DNA from 2 places in the Exiguobacterium sp. FSL W8-0210 genome. Region 2 is predicted to be linked to the other one. Evidence: predicted binding sites of a transcription regulator. Region 2 holds the regulator's gene; the other holds the start of a gene.
What was found. The regulator Rex, encoded in region 2, represses fermentation and respiration genes when NADH is low (regulators of the CRP and FNR family bind a similar motif). The targets are predictions, from matches to a motif close to TTGTGAAATATTTCACAA.

Region 1 (4,415 bases), 2.2 Mb from region 2:
TTCACCTCCAGAGAAAGTGATTCCGCCACCCGTGGCCTCGAAAAAGGAGCGATAGCTGATCGCTTCTTTTACGACTTCGTCTGCTGAGACACGCCGTCCGCAACCGAACTCCCATGTATCCACGTTATGACAGTATTGACATCGTAGTGGACATCCTTGCGTAAAGACGATGAATCGAATGCCAGGACCATCGACTGTTCCACATGATTCAACGGAATGGATCATACCATAGGTCATCCTGCTCACTTCCTTTCACATACTACACATCATTTTAGAGAGAACCGTGGAACGTTCGATTGATGACATCGATCTGTTGTTCACGCGTCAGTTTAATGAAGTTGACGGCATAACCGGATACCCGAATCGTTAACTGTGGATATTGTTCTGGATGCTCCATGGCATCGAGTAACGTCTCACGGTCAAAGACGTTGACATTCAAATGGTGTCCTTTTGAAGTCGTACCACCCATATATCCGTCAAGTAATCCGACTGTATTGCGAATGCGTGTGGCTTCATCCTTACCAAGTGCTTTTGGAACGATCGAGAACGTGTAGGAAATCCCGTCGAGCGCATGTTCATATGGTAATTTTCCGACAGATGTCAGTGCGGCGACAGCTCCTCTAGTGTCACGTCCATGCATCGGGTTAGCACCCGGTGCGAATGGTTCACCCGCACGGCGTCCATCTGGCGTATTTCCTGTTTTTTTACCATAGACGACGTTTGAAGTAATCGTCAGGACAGACTGCGTCGGAAGGGCATTGCGATACGTTGGATGTTTACGGATTTTCTCCATGAACAGTGTGACGAGATCGACCGCCATCTGATCCACCCGTTCATCGTTATTCCCGAACTTCGGAAACTCGCCTTCGATCTTGAAATCAACTGCAATCCCATCCGCATCTCGGATTGGACGAACTGTTGCGTAACGGATGGCGGATAGACTGTCAGCGACGACCGATAAACCAGCGATACCGCATGCCATCGTCCGTAAGATTTCCGGATCATGTAAAGCCATTTCAATCCGTTCGTAGCTGTACTTATCATGCATGTAGTGGATGACATTCAGTGTGTTGACGTACAGTTCTGCGAGCCAATCGAGTTGACGATCATAAGCCGCCATGACGGTTTCGTAATCGAGTACTTCATCAAGCATCAATGGACTTGCTGGGGCGACTTGAATTTTGAGCTTCTCGTCCATTCCGCCATTGATCGTATAAAGTAATGCTTTTGCCAGGTTTGCTCGCGCACCGAAGAACTGCATCTGTTTCCCGATCTTCATCGCGGAGACACAACAAGCGATGCCGTAATCATCTCCATAAACCGGTAACATCAAATCATCGTTTTCATATTGAATCGAGCTTGAAACGATCGACATCTTCGCACAGAATTCCTTGAATCCGCGTGGAAGCTGAGTAGACCAGAGAACGGTTAGATTCGGTTCCGGTGCCGGACCAAGTGTCGAGAGTGTGTGTAAGAAGCGGAATGAACTTTTCGTGACGTTTGATCGTCCATCTTCACTCATTCCACCGATTGATTCCGTTACCCACGTCGGATCACCTGAGAACAGATCGTTGTAGTCTGGTGTCCGTAAGAACTTAACGATCCGAAGCTTCATGACGAAATGATCGACGAGTTCTTGTGCAGTCTCTTCCGTCAAGCGACCAGCCGCAAGATCACGTTCGACATAAATATCAAGGAACGTCGAGACTCGACCGAGTGACATGGCTGCCCCGTTTTGCTCTTTGATGGCAGCAAGATAGGCAAGATAGACCCACTGGAATGCTTCTTGTGCTGTTTCTGCAGGGCGGGAGAGATCGAAACCATAGCGAGCTCCAAGCTCGGTCAATTCCGTTAATGCGCGCAACTGTTCATTCATCTCTTCACGGTCGCGAATCATCGATTCAGATAAGAATCCGCCACGTGCCTTTAAATCCTTCTTACGTTCTTCGATCAAGCGTGCCGTTCCGTACAAAGCAACACGACGATAGTCACCGATGATCCGTCCGCGACCATAAGCATCAGGTAATCCGGTGATAATACCGGCTTTACGTGCAGCGCGCATCTCAGGGGTATAGGCATCGAAAACCCCTTGGTTATGTGTCTTCCGGTACTCGCTGAAAGTTTTCGTGACGGTCTCGTCTGCTTCAAAGCCATACGCAGATAGGGCATCATTCACCATCCGAATCCCACCGTTCGGATGAATCGAACGTTTAAACGGTTCGTCTGTCTGTAAACCGACTATTTTTTCAAGTGAGCGATTCAGATACCCTGCATCATGCGAGAGGATCGTTGATGGTGTTTTAGCATCGACGGCATATACACCACCACGTTGTCGCTCTTCATTCGTCAGCTGTAGAATTTGTTGCCAGAGACGTTCCGTTGCTTGCGTCGGACCGACTAAAAAGTGATCATCTCCTGTATATTCCGTGCGATTGAGTCGGATGAAGTCTGCGACATCGATCGTCTTTACCCATTCACCAGACGTAAAGTTCGTCCAAGCACTCGTTTTTTCTAATAACATAGATACCACTCCTTTAATATTGAGCTAATCATCAGTTCCTTATGTGAATAGTGTAACAAAAGGAAGGGTTGATTCCCTTTACGTTCATGTGAATGTTTTAACAAGTGGACAAACGTTGATATGACGGGCTTTCTTTATTTCTGTATTCATATGAAAATAGTTTGAAAAAAAACAGTTTTAGATTGCTAATTCAAGGTTTTTTGGAAACTGTATGAGTTGATTTGAAAAAGATTCACTAGAACAGTTGAAACTGTGAGGAATGTCACGCTACGGTGCCTTGTATTTTTAAGACGTATCGTTGACAATGAAAAAGGGAATATAGAACGTGGAGGTGTGCCAAATGGAGTATGTATCATTAACACAACAAGGAGAGTATCAGTCAGGAGACTGGGTCTCTTTGAAAATCGGATCGGACGGTTCAACGCGAACGGGAATGATCACGGAATTCGAAAATGATGGATTCTGGATTCGGTTTGAAGATGATTTTGATTATGAAGACTTTATCGGCTATGATGAATCGTATTGGATTGCGCTTGTTCGTCGTCCGGTTGACGTAAAAGCGACGTATGCGAGTCTTGCGGAGTACCCGGCACTCGCTGCAGAATTACAGGATCGTGTCATCCAAGGATTCGAAATTTTAGAAGAAGAAGCCGGTGAAAGCGAGATTCGATTCCATATTCGATTGCTTGACGCAGGAAATGAATATACACAGACATTACGGGGATACCGTGATGCATCAGGAGATCATGTCGAATACGTAACGGCATGATGGAATTAAGAGAGTAGGAGAAATCGTTATGAACTTTACAAAATCATTTTTACAGGAAGCATGGGAACGCGCACGCTTTACGGAGTTGATGCCTGTTCAAGAACAAGCGATTCCGTTGTTGCGCGAAGGAAAAGATGTCCTGGCAGAAGCGCCGACAGGAACAGGGAAGACGCTTGCCTATGTCATTCCAGCTTTAGAAAAGATTGAAGTAGAAGAACCACACGTGCAAGTCGTGATCACGGCACCAACACGGGAACTCGTCATGCAAATTCATCAAGTCATTCAATTGTTTGCTCAAGGAAGTGGTATCAAATCCGGTGCATTCATTGGTGGTGTTGAATTAAAGCGACAATATGAACGATTGAAGAAAAAACCACAAATCATTGTTGGAACGCCAGGGCGTCTCGTTGAGTTGATCGATTCGAAGAAGCTGAAGATGCATAAGGTGAAATTGATCGTCTTGGACGAAGCGGATCAAATCTATGAGAGTGGTATGAGTGACTCGGCGACGCGAATCGCAAACAGTGCACTACGCGATCGTCAGTTAGCATTCGTCTCCGCGACATTACCGGAACGGACAGCAGAATGGGGACGGACGCTTGCAAACAACCCTGAGACGATTCGAGTTGAGCGTGCCGTCAGTACACAAGTGACATTCGGTTATTTGGAGACTTCACGTCGTCAGAAGCCGGAATTGTTACGTCGTCTGGCGAACATGCAAGGATCAAAAGTACTGACATTCATTAATAATCGTTCCTTCCTCGGACCATTGAATGGCGAGTTGAGTAAATTCTCATTGAAATACCGGATTTTAGACGCTGAAAAAGGCAAACGAGAGCGGATGGAGACATTGCGTTCTTATAAAAAGGGAGAGTTTCCTTTACTCGTCACGACAGGTCTTGCGGCACGTGGGTTAGATATCGAAGCAGTCACGCATGTCGTCCATTATGATTTGCCGGAGTCGTTTGACGATTTCGTACACCGTTCAGGTCGGACGGGACGTGGAAACGCGAACGGAATGGTACTTGCTCTTGTTACGGATCAAGACTTAAAACACTTAAAAACACTTGCGAAGCAAATGGGCGTCGAGATGGAAGCGATGGAAATTTACCGTGGGGAAGTCAT
Region 2 (4,415 bases):
CGATGTCCCCGAACTTGACTTCACCACTGAATCCGTTGATGACGGTTGTGAAGCTTTCCTTATATGTAACGGGAATCGCCTTTTTAGCGATGGCTGACTTGACTGATTTTTGGACGTTGACGAGGCGATCTTTGATCGACTCTTTTTCGGCATTGCTCAATGTGCTATACCGCTTGTTTTGAGCCTGGGCGATTTGAATCGCCGGCTTCTCTTCCATCTCGATGACGACACGGACTTTATCCGATTGTTTGTAGTGCTTCTCTTGCCCCGATTTCTTCAGCGAGAGCGCCTGCGGTTTTTGACCCGTTGCTTTGTCTTGCGACGACAGTGCACCTTGCGCACTGACTAGATTGGAAGACATCATTAAGACGGCTGCCATAAGTGCAATCTTCTTCTTCATGCGTTCGTTTTCCCCTTTTCTGTAAAACCATAGTAGTACTACTGATAAAACAGTTAAACGAAAATTCTGTATATTTAGTTTAATGAATTTAATGGAAATAAACAATTTATATTTGCCTATTTTTTTAATTTATTTGTTTTACGTGACATTTTATATTTTTAAGGAATTTAACTGGGAGAAAAATAAAAACTCCTCGACGCCTCGAGGAGTTGGATATTTGGTATTGGTGGAGACTATCGGGATCGAACCGACGACCTTTTGGCTGCCAGCCAAACGCTCTCCCAGCTGAGCTAAGTCCCCATGAATTATCTTTAGTATACGTATCACTAACTGCTTTATCAATATAAAAATAACGCTTTCATAAAAAAGAATTCCTTCCAAAAATCGTTGGAAGGAATTCACGATTCATTTATTCAATTCACGCATCAAATCCGCCTGTCGTTCAAGCTCTGCCTGTTGCTCGAGGATCAAGACCTTTTTGTACGTTCGCGCAGAAATCAAGATGCTGATCTCATAGAGAACGAACAATGGCACCGAGATCATCAAGTGTGACGTCACGTCCGGCGGTGCGATCAATGCCGCAACGACGAACAGCGCAAAGTACGCATATTTCCGATTCTTTCGCATGAAATATGGCGTCACGAGACCCAGACGTGTCAGGAACATCGTCACGACCGGCAATTGGAAAAGAAGACCGAACGGAATCGTCAATCGGATTAAGAAACTGAAGTAGTTCTCCACTCCAATGACTTGTTCGATTCCCAATTCTTTTCCTAGTTCAGTTGATACTTTTAATAAGAAAGGTAGCAACCAAAAGTACGAGAAGGCTACACCAGCCAAAAATAGAAAGAAGATGACCGGAATATACGTCAATGTCGCTTTTTGCTCCTTATCGTAAAGTCCAGGGCGAACGAATGCCCAAAGTTGGTACATCCAGAACGGCGATGCCAGAACGATTGCGATAATGAATGCAAGATTTAAATACAGCATTAAAGGATCGGCGACGTTGAAGGCATTCAAACCAATGCCGAGTTCTTTTAAGTCCGCTTGCAAGAAGCGGACGAGCGGTCGGACGAGTGGAAATGCGACAGCGAACAGGACGACGACGATGATAAGCGACCAGACGATCCGCTTTCGGAGTTCGTCAAGGTGCGACGTCACGCTTTGTTCTTGATCAATCGCCATGGTTCAATCACTTCTCTTTCGGTTCATCCTTTTTATCGTCGTCCATGATGCCGTTCGTGGCGCTCTTGAACTCTTTCAATGTCTGACCCGCAGCACGACCAAGTTCAGGTAACTTCTTCGGTCCAAAAATGATCAATGCGACGACACCGATCAGTGCTAAACTGCCTGGTCCGATGAACGCTATAGTTGACGGGATAAGGTTTTCCATTATGCTTTCACTCCTTCAGCTGATTGCGAATAATGCTTCATGAAATAAACTAACGACTGCAACTCGATCGATAAATCAATGTGATGGACCCGGACGCTCGCTGGCACGTTCAACCGTGCAGGCGTAAAGTTCAGGATGCCTGTCACACCATACTCGACTAACTCATCCGCTACTGACTGCGCGAACTGGGATGGAACCGTCAAGATGGCAACATCGACCTGATTCGCTTCGATTTGTTCTTTCATGTCCGAAACATGATAGATTGGAACGTCATGCGTCGTTGTTCCGACCTTCTCTTCGTCCGCATCAAACGCAACGACTATCCGAGTACTATTATTCTTTAAAAAGTTATAATTTGCAAACGCTGTTCCGAGATGACCGACCCCGATTAAAGCAACATTCGTCACCTCATCTTGATTCAAGGTTTTGCGGAAAAACGTTAAGAGATGTTGAACGTTGTATCCATACCCCTTCTTCCCTAATGCCCCAAAGTAGGAAAAATCGCGACGAATCGTTGCTGAATCAACCTTCACCGCCTCGCTTAACTCAGCAGAAGAGACGCGGAGCTTGCCTGAATTGTATAAACTTTGGATGAAGCGATAATATAGCGGCAACCGTTTTGCTGTCGCTTGTGGAATTTTTGTGTCTGGTCCATTCATCCTGCAGTTCCCCCTTCGGCCACATCCATCGTGGCACCCAAATCTTTGCAAAAAGCTTTCTACTCTCCTTGATTGTAAACCACTTCACATAGAGTCACAAATAATATATTCCGCAGGACCTCGCGCTTTTGTTCGTGATAGACTAAAGGGTGGAAGGATGGATGGAAATGATACTCTTACAAGTCAACCAACTCTCGAAATCATTCGGCGTCGAGCCGATTTTAGAAAATATCAAATTGGAAGTACAAGAGCGCGACCGCATTGCGCTCGTCGGACGAAACGGTGCCGGTAAATCGACCTTGCTCAAAATCATTGCTGGCGAACTCAGTCATGACTCGGGCGACATCATGAAAGGCAAGGATGTCAAAATTGGTTATCTCGCGCAAGACAGTGGTCTCGAATCGAATGAGACGATCTGGAACGAGATGCTGACCGTCTTCGAACATCTACAAGAACAAGAACGGACATTGCGCCGGATGGAAATCGAAATGGGCATGGAGCATATCTTGAACGACCCGGTCGCGTACGATCGTCTCTTGAAGACGTATGATCAAGCGCAACACGACTTCTCAGAAGCAGGTGGTTATCAGTTCGAAGCGAATATCCGCTCCGTTTTGCACGGCATGCGCTTTTATCCGGATGATTACTCGCGCCGGATTCAGACATTATCCGGTGGTCAACGGACACGGCTTGCCTTAGCGAAGATGCTCTTACAAGCACCAGAGCTTCTCATTCTCGATGAGCCGACCAACCACCTTGACATCGATACGCTCGCTTGGCTCGAAAGTTACCTCGGTGGTTATCGTGGTGCCGTCCTAATCGTCTCGCACGACCGGTACTTCCTCGACCAAGTCGTCAATGTCGTCTATGAATTGTCACGCAATGTCTGTCGTAAGTTCACGGGGAACTACACGAAGTACTTGGAGCAAAAAGCGGTCTTGTACGATCAGGAAATGAAGCAGTTCGAGCAGCAGCAAGAAGAGATCGCGAAGATGCAGGACTTCATTCAACGCAACATCGCCCGGGCGACGACGACAAAACGTGCCCAAAGTGTCCGGAAACGGCTCGAGAAGGTCGACCGACTCGACCGACCAGATGGGGATGAACGTAGCACGGTCCTGTCCTTCCCAATTGAAAAACAGAGCGGGAACGATGTTCTTCAAGTCAATCAACTGGCGATCGGTTACGAAGAAGCTGTCTCAAAAGACATCACGTTCCGCTTGCAACGCGGCGAATCACTGGCACTCGTCGGACCAAACGGAATCGGAAAGTCGACGCTCTTGAAAGTTCTCGTCGGTCGCTTACGCCCCCTATTCGGTGATTTCCGATTCGGAACCGGCGTCTCGATCGGCTATTACGATCAAGAGCAGGCGGAACTCAATGACCGGAACCGTGTCATCGATGAGATTTGGAACGAATGGCCATTGATGCGTGAACAAGAAGTCCGTTCTGTCCTCGGACAATTCTTGTTTAGCGGCGACGACGTCTTCAAAATTGTCCATGAATTATCCGGTGGCGAACGCGGACGTCTCGCGCTCGCAAAACTGAAACTACGGAAGACGAACGTCCTCGTCCTCGATGAGCCGACGAACCACTTGGATCTGGATTCGAAGATGGTCCTTGAGAACGCTCTCGTCGACTATGAAGGTACGCTACTCTTCGTCTCCCATGACCGGTACTTCATCGATCGGATCGCGACACGCGTCATCGAGATGAGTGAAGCTGGTGTGACAGAATACCTCGGCGATTATTCGTACTACACAGAGAAGAAGGCTGAACAAGAAGAAATCGCTCGCCTTGAAGCCGAAGAGGCAAAAGCGGCAAAAGTCACGGCATCGAAGACGATCGACAAAGAAGCACAGAAAGAAGAAAAAAAACGCCGTCAGCAAATCGAACAACTCGAACAAGATATTGAACGGCTCGAACAGCGTTCAGCGGAAATCGAACAGTTGCTTTGCGAACC

Region 1: pflB (formate C-acetyltransferase) is a predicted target of Rex. The motif match lies at 2,608-2,625, and genes of this name have one in related genera.

The regions. Positions count from the first base shown of each region.
Region 1 is NZ_JBBOUK010000001.1:647,997-652,411, forward strand. Features, by position in the region: gene pflA (pyruvate formate-lyase-activating protein) at 1-237, opposite strand, end outside; gene pflB (formate C-acetyltransferase) at 272-2,521, opposite strand; gene MKY22_RS03390 (hypothetical protein) at 2,862-3,290, shown strand; gene MKY22_RS03395 (DEAD/DEAH box helicase) at 3,319-4,415, shown strand, end outside.
Region 2 is NZ_JBBOUK010000001.1:2,848,749-2,853,163, forward strand. Features, by position in the region: gene MKY22_RS14735 (S8 family serine peptidase) at 1-400, opposite strand, end outside; tRNA gene MKY22_RS14740 (tRNA-Ala) at 625-700, opposite strand; gene tatC (twin-arginine translocase subunit TatC) at 806-1,585, opposite strand; gene MKY22_RS14750 (twin-arginine translocase TatA/TatE family subunit) at 1,593-1,793, opposite strand; gene MKY22_RS14755 (redox-sensing transcriptional repressor Rex) at 1,793-2,452, opposite strand; gene MKY22_RS14760 (ABC-F family ATP-binding cassette domain-containing protein) at 2,620-4,415, shown strand, end outside.